2 regions of the Bradyrhizobium sp. CIAT3101 genome follow, and region 1 is predicted to be linked to the other one. Evidence: predicted binding sites of a transcription regulator. Region 1 holds the regulator's gene; the other holds the start of a gene.

What was found. The regulator HrcA, encoded in region 1, represses chaperone genes, less so after heat shock. The targets are predictions, from matches to a motif close to GTTAGCACTCNCNNNNNGNGAGTGCTAAC.
Region 2: a site for HrcA is predicted at 3,025-3,053, ahead of QA645_RS07335 (co-chaperone GroES). Genes of this name have one in related genera too.

The regions. Positions count from the first base shown of each region.
Region 1 is NZ_CP121634.1:278,523-284,363, reverse strand. Features, by position in the region: gene hemW (radical SAM family heme chaperone HemW) at 1-922, opposite strand, end outside; gene rdgB (RdgB/HAM1 family non-canonical purine NTP pyrophosphatase) at 939-1,574, opposite strand; gene rph (ribonuclease PH) at 1,586-2,299, opposite strand; gene hrcA (heat-inducible transcriptional repressor HrcA) at 2,481-3,569, shown strand; gene grpE (nucleotide exchange factor GrpE) at 3,668-4,273, shown strand; gene pncA (bifunctional nicotinamidase/pyrazinamidase) at 4,419-5,141, opposite strand; gene QA645_RS01145 (hypothetical protein) at 5,302-5,841, opposite strand, start outside.
Region 2 is NZ_CP121634.1:1,590,186-1,596,026, reverse strand. Features, by position in the region: gene QA645_RS07345 (DUF1236 domain-containing protein) at 905-1,966, shown strand; gene QA645_RS07340 (type 1 glutamine amidotransferase domain-containing protein) at 2,173-2,898, shown strand; gene QA645_RS07335 (co-chaperone GroES) at 3,082-3,399, shown strand; gene QA645_RS07330 (HAD family hydrolase) at 3,628-4,317, opposite strand; gene QA645_RS07325 (AI-2E family transporter) at 4,319-5,440, opposite strand.

The sequences.
Region 1 (5,841 bases):
CGACGCGCATCAGCCAGGCTTCGGGCCGCTTCTCGGTGGCGGTGGCATGGCGCGCGCCGTCGATGTCGAGGCGGCCATGTGCGCCGGGACCGATGCCGGCATATTCCTCGCCGCGCCAGTACACCAGATTGTGCCGGCACTCGGCGCCGCGCCGCGCGTGATTGGAAATCTCGTAAGCCGGCAGACCGAGCTTGTCGCAGGTCTCCTGCGTCACGTCGTAGAGCGCGCGCGCGACGGCTTCGTCCGGCGTCTTCAGCTTGCCGGCCTGGTGCAGGCCGAAGAACGGCGTGCCTTCCTCGATGGTGAGCTGGTAGAGCGACAGATGCTCGGCCGCTTCATCGATGGCGAGACGCAGCTCGTCGGCCCACATCGCCGGCGTCTGGTCCGGGCGGGCGTAGATCAGGTCGAACGAATAGCGATCGAACGAGCGGCGCGCGATCGCAACGGCATCGAGCGCCTCGCGCGCGCTGTGCATGCGGCCGAGCGCTTTCAGCGAGGCGTCATCCAGCGCCTGCACGCCCAGTGAAACGCGATTGACGCCGGCTGCGCGATAGCCGGCAAAGCGCGTGGCTTCGACACTGGTCGGGTTTGCCTCGAGCGTCACTTCGACGTCATTGGCAACGTTCCAATGCTGGCCGATCGCGTCGAGCACGGCGCCGACGGTCGAAGGCTGCATCAGCGACGGCGTGCCGCCGCCGAGAAAGATCGAGGAGACCTCACGGCCGGGCGCGCGCTGTGCGGTGGTTTCGATCTCGCGGGCGAACGCGGAGGCAAAACGCGCCTCGTCGATCGCGGCGTGGCGGACATGGCTGTTGAAGTCGCAATAGGGACACTTCGACAGGCAGAACGGCCAGTGCACGTAGACGCCAAAAGCTTCAGATTCTTGTTTTGACGCGTTTTCCCGGCGCGAACCGGTGTCCACTTCGCTTGAAAACGCTTTAGCGCGGCTCAAGGCAGATCTCCGCCAGTTTCACGAAGGCGCGGGCGCGGTGCGACAGGCCGAGGCCGAGTGGCGGCAGGCCGTGCTTCTCGATGCTTTCCATCTCGCCGAAGGTGCGCGTGTGACCGTCGGGCAAGAACATCGGATCGTAACCGAAGCCGGCGGTACCGCGCGGCGGCCAGACCATTGTGCCGTCGACGCGCGCCTCGACCTCTTCGAGATGACCGTCGGGCCAGGCGACGCAGAGCGCCGAGACGAAATGCGATTTACGTTTGTCGGGCGTCGTGGCGCCGCGCTCCTGCAACAGGCGCTCGATCTGCGCCATGGCCGCGGCGAAATCCTTGGACGGTCCGGCCCAGCGCGCGCTGTAGATGCCGGGCGCGCCGTCGAGCGCATCGACCACGATGCCGGAATCATCGGCGAAGGATGGAAATCCGGTCGCCTGCGCCGCCGCGATCGCCTTGATCGCGGCATTGCTGCGGAAGTCGTTGCCGGTCTCGTCGGGCTCGGGCAGGCCGAGCTCGCCGGCCGACACCACCTCGATGCCGTGAGGCGCGAGCAGCTCCTTCATCTCGGCGAGCTTGCCGGGATTGTGGGTCGCGATGACGAGCTTTCCGGTGATTCGGCGGTGCATGGGCCTATTGACTACGCGACAGCCAGTTTCTGCAAGTCCACCAGACGCGCGATGCCCTTTTGCGCCAGGGCGATCAGCGCGAGGAACTCGTCCTGCGTGAACGGCTCGCGTTCCGCGGTGCCCTGCACCTCGATGATGCGGCCGTCGCCGGTCATGACGAAATTGGCGTCGGTTTCGGCTTCGGAATCCTCGGCATAGTCGAGATCCAGCACCGGCTTGCCCTGATAGATGCCGCACGAGATCGCGGCGACGTTGTCGCGCATCACGTTGGCCTTGATCATGTTGCGCGTCTTCATCCAGTTGATGCAGTCGGCGAGCGCGACCCAGGCACCGGTGATCGAGGCGGTGCGGGTGCCGCCATCGGCCTGGAGCACGTCGCAATCGACCGTGATCTGGCGCTCACCGAGCGCTTCGAGATCGACGATGGTGCGCAACGAACGCCCGATCAGGCGCTGGATCTCGACGGTGCGGCCGCTCTGCTTGCCGGCGGCCGCTTCGCGGCGGGTGCGTTCGGAGGTCGCGCGCGGCAGCATGCCGTATTCGGCGGTGACCCAGCCGCGGCCCTGGCCCTTCAGCCAGGGCGGCAGGCGGTCTTCCAGGGTGGCGGTGACCAGCACATGGGTGTCGCCGAATTTCACGAGGCAGGAGCCTTCCGCGTATTTGACCACGCCACGCTCAAGCGTCACGGGGCGCAATTCGTCGGGCGCACGGCGGCTTGGCCGCATGGGGAATCCTCCAAAACTCTCGGAAAAGGGCTATTCGCGGTGCTTGTAGGTGGGGTGAGGGTGGGCGGCAAGGGGAAAGGACAAGGCTTTTTCACCCCGGGTTTTCCACCCCGCAAACGCCACGCTTGTCAGAACCCTCGGGGATGGACAAATTATGAGCATCTGAGAGGAGTTACCGTCTGTGGCCCATCACGATCCGATCCATCTGATCGCGCCGCGCGCAGGCCTCGCCCAGCTCAACGAGCGTTCACGCGACATCTTTCGTCAAATTGTCGAAAGCTACCTCGCGACCGGCGAGCCGGTGGGCTCGCGCAACATCTCGCGGCTGATCGCGATGCCGCTGTCGCCGGCCTCGGTCCGCAACGTCATGGCCGATCTGGAACATCTCGGCCTCATCTACGCCCCGCACACGTCTGCCGGCCGGCTACCGACGGAACTCGGCCTGCGCTTCTTCGTCGACGCCTTGATGCAGGTCGGCGATCTCAACGAGGCGGAGCGGCAGTCGATCCAGAGCCAGCTGACCTCCGTCGGTCAGGCCCAATCAGTCGAGGCGGCGCTCGATCAGGCGCTGACGCGGCTGTCGGGTCTCACCCGCACCGCGGCCGTCGTTTTGACGCCGAAATCAAATACAAGGCTGAAGCACATCGAGTTCGTCCGGCTGGAACCCGAAAAGGCACTGGTGATCCTGGTCGGCGAGGATGGCCAGGTTGAAAACCGCGTGCTGGCGCTGCCGCCGGGAGTTCCCTCCTCCGCCATCATCGAAGCCGGCAATTTCCTCAATGCGCGGATTCGCGGCCGGACGCTCGCCGAGGCGCGGCTCGAGCTGGAAACCGCGCTAGGCGAGGCTCGCGCCGAGCTCGATCAATTGACGCAAAAGGTGATCTCGGCCGGGATCGCGAGCTGGTCTGGCGGCGAGAATGAGGACCGCCAGCTCATCGTCCGCGGCCACGCCAATCTGCTGGAGGACCTGCACGCGCTGGAGGATCTCGAGCGCGTTCGCCTGCTGTTCGACGATCTCGAGACCAAGCGCGGCGTCATCGACCTGCTGGGGCGTGCCGAAACCGCCGAGGGCGTCCGGATCTTCATCGGCAGCGAAAACAAGCTGTTTTCGCTGTCGGGGTCCTCCACCATCATCTCGCCCTATCGGGATGCCGCCGGCCGCATCGTCGGCGTTTTGGGCGTGATCGGGCCGACGCGGCTGAATTATGCCCGTGTGATCCCGACCGTGGACTACGCCGCCCGCATCGTCAGCCGCCTGCTGGGGGGCTGACCGGCATTTGAGACGATCACGGGCGCTTGATTTTCAGCGCCCGAAGCACGATATCCGGGCCAGCAAAATCCCGTAAGACCAGTTCGAAAAGAGAGCCGATGACCGATCGAGACCGGCAACCCGAAGACACGACTGCCGCGACCGGCGAGCCCGTGGTGTCGAAACCCTACATCATGCCCGACGACCCCGAGCCGGGTTCGGTGGAATTGCTGCAGAAGGAAGCCGCCGAGGCGCGCGACCGCATGCTGCGGACGCTGGCCGAGATGGAAAATCTGCGCAAGCGCACCGCCAAGGAGGTCGCTGACTCCAAGCTCTATGGCGTCACCGGCTTTGCCCGCGACGTGCTCGACATCGCCGACAACCTTCAGCGCGCGCTCGATGCCGTTCCGGCCGAAGCGCGTGCCGCGGCCGATCCCGGCCTGACCGCGCTGATCGAGGGCGTCGAGCTCACCGAGCGTTCGCTGCTCAACGCGCTGGAAAAGCATGGCGTGAAGAAGTTCGATCCGCAGGGCCAGAAGTTCGATCCGAACTTCCAGCAGGCGATGTACGAGGTGCCGGATGCGTCGGTGCCCGCCGGCACCGTCGTGCAGGTCATGCAGGCCGGCTACACCATCGGCGAGCGCGTGCTGCGCCCGGCGCTGGTCGGCGTCGCCAAGGGTGGCGCCAAGCCTGCGCCGGCCGCGAACAGCAACGAAGCGAACTGAGCGCGCTCTGATCCCTCATGGTGAGGAGGCGCGTCAGCGCCGTCTCGAACCATGCAGGCCCAGCTCTCACGCCTCGGCCTTCATCCTTCGAGACGCGCGCCAAGCGGCGCGCTCCTCAGGATGAGGGTTTGAGAGTTGCCGCGCCTTACGCGCTCACTGCGATGTCCGCAGACTGAATCCGCTTCACGCCGGCCTTGGCCATGTCGGCCCAGGCCTTCGCGAGCGAGCCCTGCGTATCGATGCCGCGGCAGGCGTCTTCCACGACATAGACCTCGAAGCCTGCCTTGCGTGCATCGAGCGCGGTCCAGGCGACGCAGAAATCCGTCGCGAGACCCGCAACGAAGACGCGCTTGATCTTGCGCGACTTCAGATAGGCCGCAAGGCCCGTCGTTGTCTTGCCGTCGGCTTCGAGGAACGCCGAATAGCTGTCGACGTCCTTGTGGAAACCCTTGCGGATGATGAGTTCGGCCTGCGGGATCGAAAGGTCCTTCGACAGCGCCGCGCCGTCGGTGCCCTGCACGCAATGGTCGGGCCACAGCACCTGCTTGCCGTAGGGCAGGTCGATGGTCTCGAACGGCTTCTTGCCGGAATGCACCGATGCGAACGAGACGTGGCCGGGCGTGTGCCAGTCCTGCGTCATCACCACGTTCGAAAACGCTTTCGCCATCTTGTTGATGACGGGCACGACCTGCTCGCCTTCCTTCACCGCGAGGCTGCCGCCGGGCAGGAAGCAGTTCTGCACGTCGATCACGAGCAGCGCGGAGGTGTCATCCGGCTTGATCGAGGCTGCCGCGAAAAGTGCGCTTGGTGCGAGACTCGCGAGCGCCGTGGTCCCCAGCGCCGCCAGGATTTGTCGTCGGTCCAGCATCGTCCACCTCCCCTCAAAGGTTGATCCAATGGAGGGAAGCCTAATTCCGTTCGTGTACGAACAAAAGCCCGAAAATGCAGCCGGCTTTGGCTAGCGGTTGAGCTGCCAGCCCCAACATCGCCTTCGCCGGGACGACACCGAGGGTGCTGGACGAACCGTGCTAGCCCTTCGGCTGGATGCCGTCGCGCACGGCGCGGAAGCGGGTGAAGGCGTCCGACCATTGGTCGCGCGGCGCACTGGCGATGATGCGCAGCGAGGTGCCGCCGCCGAAGCGGATCCACTGCACCACCGTCACCGGGGTCTTGTCCTTGCCGCTGACGCCGTCGATCCGGGTCTCAAAGCCCGGCTGGCCGTTGATGCGGATCGGCTCGGACATGGTGACGCGGGACTCGCGTACGCCGGGAATCTGGAGCGCGGCTTCCTGGGCGAAGCGGGCGCGGTCGTCAGCCTGCTGCGGAGTGGCGCCGATCAGGCCGAGGATGATGAAGGGCTTCGATTCATAGCCCGAGCTCTCGTTGCCGTCGGCCAGGATCAGGCTCGAGCCCGGCACCAGCGTGCGGACGTCCTTGAAGCCGGCGAGATCGGTGATCTTGAACGGCATCAGCCCGATCTGCTCGTCAGCCGACACTTCCTTGCGGGTGGTGGCGGTCGCAAACATCTGGCGGACCGCGTCATCGGTGTAGATCTTCGACGCGTTTTC
Region 2 (5,841 bases), 1.3 Mb from region 1:
CCTTTCGGAAGCCAACGTGATCATCTGCTAAGGAAAGCCAAACAAGCCGAGATTGTCGCATCCCTTGATCAGTGGCTATCATTGCCCCGCAAGCAAGCGCCTCAAGCCAACAGTGAAGCACGCGCGTCCACCACCGCCGCTGGATCCTTCCACAATCGCGCGGCTGCTTCCGAAAGCCCACCGCGGTCAGATCTTCCGTCAGCCTCGGCCGTCACGCCTCAACAATTCGAACGCGCCAAAACGGCCCCTGCTGCCCGCGGAATAGAGTTTCAGTCCTCTGCTGCCACACTTCTCCAGGCTTCAAGGAAAGGCTGAATCGCTCGCCAACCGGCTTCCACGCCATCGGCGCGCTGAAAACAGAGTGTCGTCGCCGATAATGCATCGCCGTCGGGATCGGGCGCGGGTCGCACAGACCTTCGCGACAAGCTCACCCTTTGCAAATCAGTCAGGGCTCTGCCGGAAAGTCTTTAGCGGAGGGCAGCGGAAGACAGAACACCGCGACTTCAGCTTGCTCGAGGTTTTGTTTCTTCAGGCGCGTTCCGACCGCCACTTATTGAGCTCTATGCGGGCGGCTTTTGCGCCGCTGGACTCAAGCGAGTGTGAGGCGCTGATCCCACTTTTGAGCAGGCTGCGGTAGATCGCCTCGCCCCGGTTGACCGTCGTCATGGTGGAACCAAACGCAGCAACCTAGATTACCCAATCCCGACGGGTGGGGGGACCAACAGGAGAGTCTCCCATGAGGATAAATTGGCTTTACACGACGGCGACGGCATTGGTGATTTGCGCCGGTCCCGCCATTGCGCAATCGCCGGAAGGTTCGCAGAAGCGCGAGGAGAGTCCGCGCGCCCAGTCACCGGCATCTCAGTCTAGGGAAATGGACCGTCCAGCCGCCCAGTCGAAGGAGATGGATCGCGGCGGCGCGGCGGATCGCATCAAGGAACGCGCGCAGTCCGAGCCGATGGGCGGCGCCCAGGACATGCAGCGCGGTGAGGCACCGTCGCCGGCCGAGCGCAGCAAGGAGGCGCAGAAGCCGCAGGGCCGCGAGTCCAATGAGCCGACACGGCAGAGCCAGGATCAGCCCAGCCGTGGCGAGCGCGCGCCCTCGAGCACGGCGCAGCAGAAGGACCTGCAGCAGGGCCGCGATGCCAAGCCGGCTGCCGACCAGAGGCAACAGGCTGAGGAAAAGCTGCGGGCCCGCGAGGGTCAGCCCAAGCAGGACCGCGCGCAGGACGCCACCAGGTCGGCCGATACGAAGCAGCAGCAGACCCAGCAGCAGATCGATCGAGATCGCAAAGAGCAACTCGATCACGCCGCCCAGCCCTCCAAATCCTCGCCGCAGCAGAGCGCGCGGCCGGCCGACAACACACAGACCCAGAAGACCGGAGGGGCGCCGGATCAATCGAACCGCCAGACTTCCTCGGGTGCGGTCAACGACGATCAGCGCAGGCAAGTCGTCGATCAGCTGCGGCACGACAGGACTGCCACCAGCCAGAACCTCAATGTCCAGCTCAATGTAGGCACACGGTTGCCGCGGGGCGTGCAGGCGCGCCGGTTGCCGCCCGATATCGTGCGGATCATGCCGCAATACCGGGACTACGAGTACACGGTGATCGACAATCGCGTTGCCATTATCGATCCGCGGCGACGCGAGGTCGTCGATATTCTCGACGACGGACCGGGTTACAGCAGGGCGGCCGCTTACAGCGGCGACCGGGTTGTCATCGGCGATGACACGCGTAGGCGGTTCAGGGAATTGGTGCGCAGCTCTTCGACGACGGTCGGCTCGACCTCGCCTTCAGCCGGCGGAGGCGGAACCTCCGCGTCGAACTGTCTGTCGCTACAGCCGGTGCCGGAAGAACTGGCGCGCAACCATCCAGAGCTCGCCAACTACCGCTATCTCGCTATCGGCGACGAAGTGGTGCTGGTTGACCCGCAGCAGCAGAAGATCGTCCAGGTGATCGACTAAGACCGGATGTTCTCCCTCTCTCCGTTCTTCACGGGGAGAGGTTGAGGTGAGAGGCTGCACGTTTCCGCGCTATCGCGGCCCAGCTCGGTGCGTCGATAAGCGTTGGTGTGAACTTTGACGGCAAAACTGATGGCCATCAATGAACGTCAAGCAATGATGCCTGATGCTCCACTGCCACGGAGGCGCTGAAGAGGAGCAACCCTGAGGTGAAGATGTTGATCGTACTAACCTCGCACGACCGACTTGGAGACACTGGCAAGAAGACCGGCTTCTGGTTCGATGAGTTCGCTACGCCCTACTACATCTTTAGGGATGCCGGCATGGCTCTTACACTTGCGTCTCCCGAGGGGGGCCTGCCGCCGGTCGATCCAAGAAGCGAGCGGCCCGAGGCGGAGACCGAAGCGACTATTCGCTTTCGGCGCGACGGTTACGCGCAAGCTGAGTTGGCGAACGCCCGGATGCTGTCTAGCATTTCGGCCCGCGACCATGATGCCGCCTTCTATCCAGGAGGCCACGGCCCCTTGTGGGATCTCGCCAATGACCCCCACTCAATCGCGTTGATCGAAACCATGTTCCGCACGGGTCGTCCTCTAGCGCTCGTCTGCCATGGCCTCGGCGCCTTGCGTTACACCATGGCTTCAAATGGCCGTCCACTTGTCGCCGGCAAATCGGTCACCGGGTTTTCCAACCTCGAGGAGGTTGCAATTGAACTGACGGACGCCGTACCGTTCTTGGTCGAAGATATGTTGAGGAACAATGGCGGCAGTTATTCCCGGAAAGACAAGTGGCAGCCCTATGCCGTTTCCGATGGCGATCTGATCACGGGACAGAATCCGGCATCCTCGGAAGCCGTTGCGAATGCTCTACTTGATCGATTACGGATCAGGGGTCAGGCCACAAAAGGTGGCAACGCCTGGACCCGGAACGCCTGAGTAGTACGAGAGATGCGGCGCCGGCCGATCGGACAAATCGAATGGGAGCTCATCACCGTGGAAACCAAATCTTTCTTGCACGCCGAAGACATTCTACTTTAGTGCCACAACCTTAGGTGACGGGCCGCTCGCACCCGCGCATTCCGAATGCCAGAAATAATCACCACAGCTAAGGAGAACTGCATGAAATTCCGTCCGCTCCATGACCGCGTCGTGGTCAAGCGCATCGAAGCCGAAGAGAAGACCAAGGGCGGCATCATCATTCCCGACACTGCCAAGGAAAAGCCCTCCGAGGGCGAGATCACCGCCGTAGGCCCGGGCGGCCGCGACGAAGCCGGCAAGCTAATCCCGGTCGATCTCAAGGTGGGCGACCGCGTGCTGTTCGGCAAGTGGTCTGGCAATGAGGTCGTGCTCGACGGCCAGGATCTGCTGATCATGAAGGAGAGCGACATCATGGGCGTCCTCACCGACGCTCCCGCCGCCAAGAAGAGCGCCGCTTAGGCGCTTAGCCCGCTCCCTCATCCTGAGCGGTCATGCTGCAAGCTCAAATCTCATCCTTCGAGAACCCGACGAGCCGCTTGTCCTTTAGCAAGGGCCTGAGCCGTACGCGAGCAGGTGATGGGAACTGTGCGGGCAAATTTCCAGCCGGAATTTCCTCAACCGCGTCGACGGGATCTCCTGTTGCGAGATACAGCTCGGTCGCCTTGAGAAGCTGCTGGAAGCCCGTCTTTAGCGTCGACCCGCAACCTCGTCGATGCGACTCAGGAGATCTGCTGGGTCTTCATAGACGCGGAACGCTCCGGATTGTCGCAACTCGTCAGGCCCATAGCCGCCGCTTAAAAGACCTATACCCAACGCGCGACATCGGATCGCCGCCAACATGTCCCAGACACTATCGCCAACAACGACTGCGGTTTCGATGGGAACGCTCAGCCGTTCGGCAGCCGTCAAAAACAAATCCGGATCGGGCTTGGCATGTTTGACTTGATCACGCGTAACGACTGGAACCGCATCCCGATCGACCCCAAGCGAAGTCAGATTGACGGCTGCGGTTTCCAGGCGGCCGCTGGTCGCAATCGCCCATGGAATGCCGGCCTGCGACAACCACTTCAACAATTCGCGAACTCCAGGCAATGGCCGAACCCGATTTGACTGCTGTCGGTAGGCGGCAGCATGGGCGCGGCGAAGCCGCTCAACGCGTTCAGTGCCAATTTCGATGCCGGTTTCGCGAAGAAGCTGATTGATGAATAAGCCTCCGCTCATTCCTATCTTGCGATGGATGCGCCAAACCGAGAGTTCGATGCCCTCTGCATCGAGCGCCTCCTTCCATGCAAGAACATGCTGATAGACGCTATCAACCAGCGTGCCATCGAGATCAAACAGGAAGGCGGGTTCGATATTTGATGAGTGTTTCGACATTCTATTCGTCAAGCCTCGACGCAATCCATTCACGCCACACGGTGAGCAGAGCCGCCATAATCACCGGGCCGAGAAAGAGACCTATCAATCCAAACGAATCCACTCCGCCGAGGATTCCGATCAGTACCAGCAGGAATGGTAGCTGCGCAGTGCCTCCAATAAGGGCCGGGTGAATGAGATTGTCGCCGATCAGCAAGATTGCTGCGCCAAAAACGATTAGGCTTACGGGCGCCAGCAACGTACTGCTGTGAGAGGCCAATATCAGTGCAGCCGTCGTGAGCGCGATCCAGGCGCCAAGGGGCACCATCGCCAACGCCGTCGTCACAGCAGCGAACAGCAGCGGATGCGGCACTCCCGTCGCGACATACGCGATACCGATGGCGGCGCCTTTCAGGATCGCAGCTGCGATCGTCCCGTTCACGGTGGCGCGGATTGCATCGGCGATCCTGCTTATCAAGCGCGCGCCGGGATCTCCGATCAGATCGCCGGCGGTGGTCATGGCACGATCCGCCAGCCAGACGCCATCACGGAGCGCTACAAATAGTGCGATCAGCGTAATTGCAAAGAGAAATAGACGATGCAACAGCGCGCCCCCGAGGGCACCGGTCCACGACGTGAGATTTTCGATATTCACACCGCGAAGCCATTCCCTCAGAATGTCGGGATTGCTGAGGTTGGTGCGCCACCAGAGCTCGAGTTGCTGGCCGGCGATCGGCAGCTGCGCAAGCCAGACCGGGACTGCAATTCCACTCTCACGCAAGCGGTCGAGCGCACTTAGAAAAGCGCCGCTTCCCTGTGCAATCTGATGCGCAACCAAAATCAGGGGCACAAGCAGGACAAGTCCGGTCAGAATCGTAAACAGCAACGGGGCTAACAAGGAAGAACGACGGCTGGAGATCAGCCGTGCGAAATGAATGTAAGCCGGCCAGATCGCGATGGCGATTAACGCTGCCCAGGTCAGCGCCACCAGGAACCCACGCGCAACCCAGAGCGCCAAGAGCACTACCGCGATCGCAATAGCTGATTGGATGATAGCCCGGGCGCGTGAATCGAAGGTTGGCTCTAACGCGCCGATCGACCGAAGCCCACCGTCATTGCTTGGTGTGAGTCCATGAAGCTGCATAATAACTCACGAGTGTTTCGCCGCAGAAATGACCGGTTGCGGCAGACAGACTACAACCACATGCCTCTGCACACATTGACGACTATCAATCGCCAGCGCCGCCGCGCCCACCGGCTCCTGGGACGAGGGAGTCTGCGAGCATAGTCCTGCGATGAACATCAATGACGAGGAGCGCGAGCGGAGTTACTTCAAATCGGCATCATCCCTCATGCCACATCCGGCTTAGCCGATGGCACTCTGGTTCTGAGGGCACTCGTGAGGCGGTAGTCGAACTCCAGCGCGATCTACGGAAAATTACTGCCGACAGCTTGACAACGATCAAGGCTCAATCCCCCCGCCGCGCGGAGATTAGAGTGACAACCGAGCTGACGCGCGCAAGTGTCCCGGCTGCAATGGTCGCC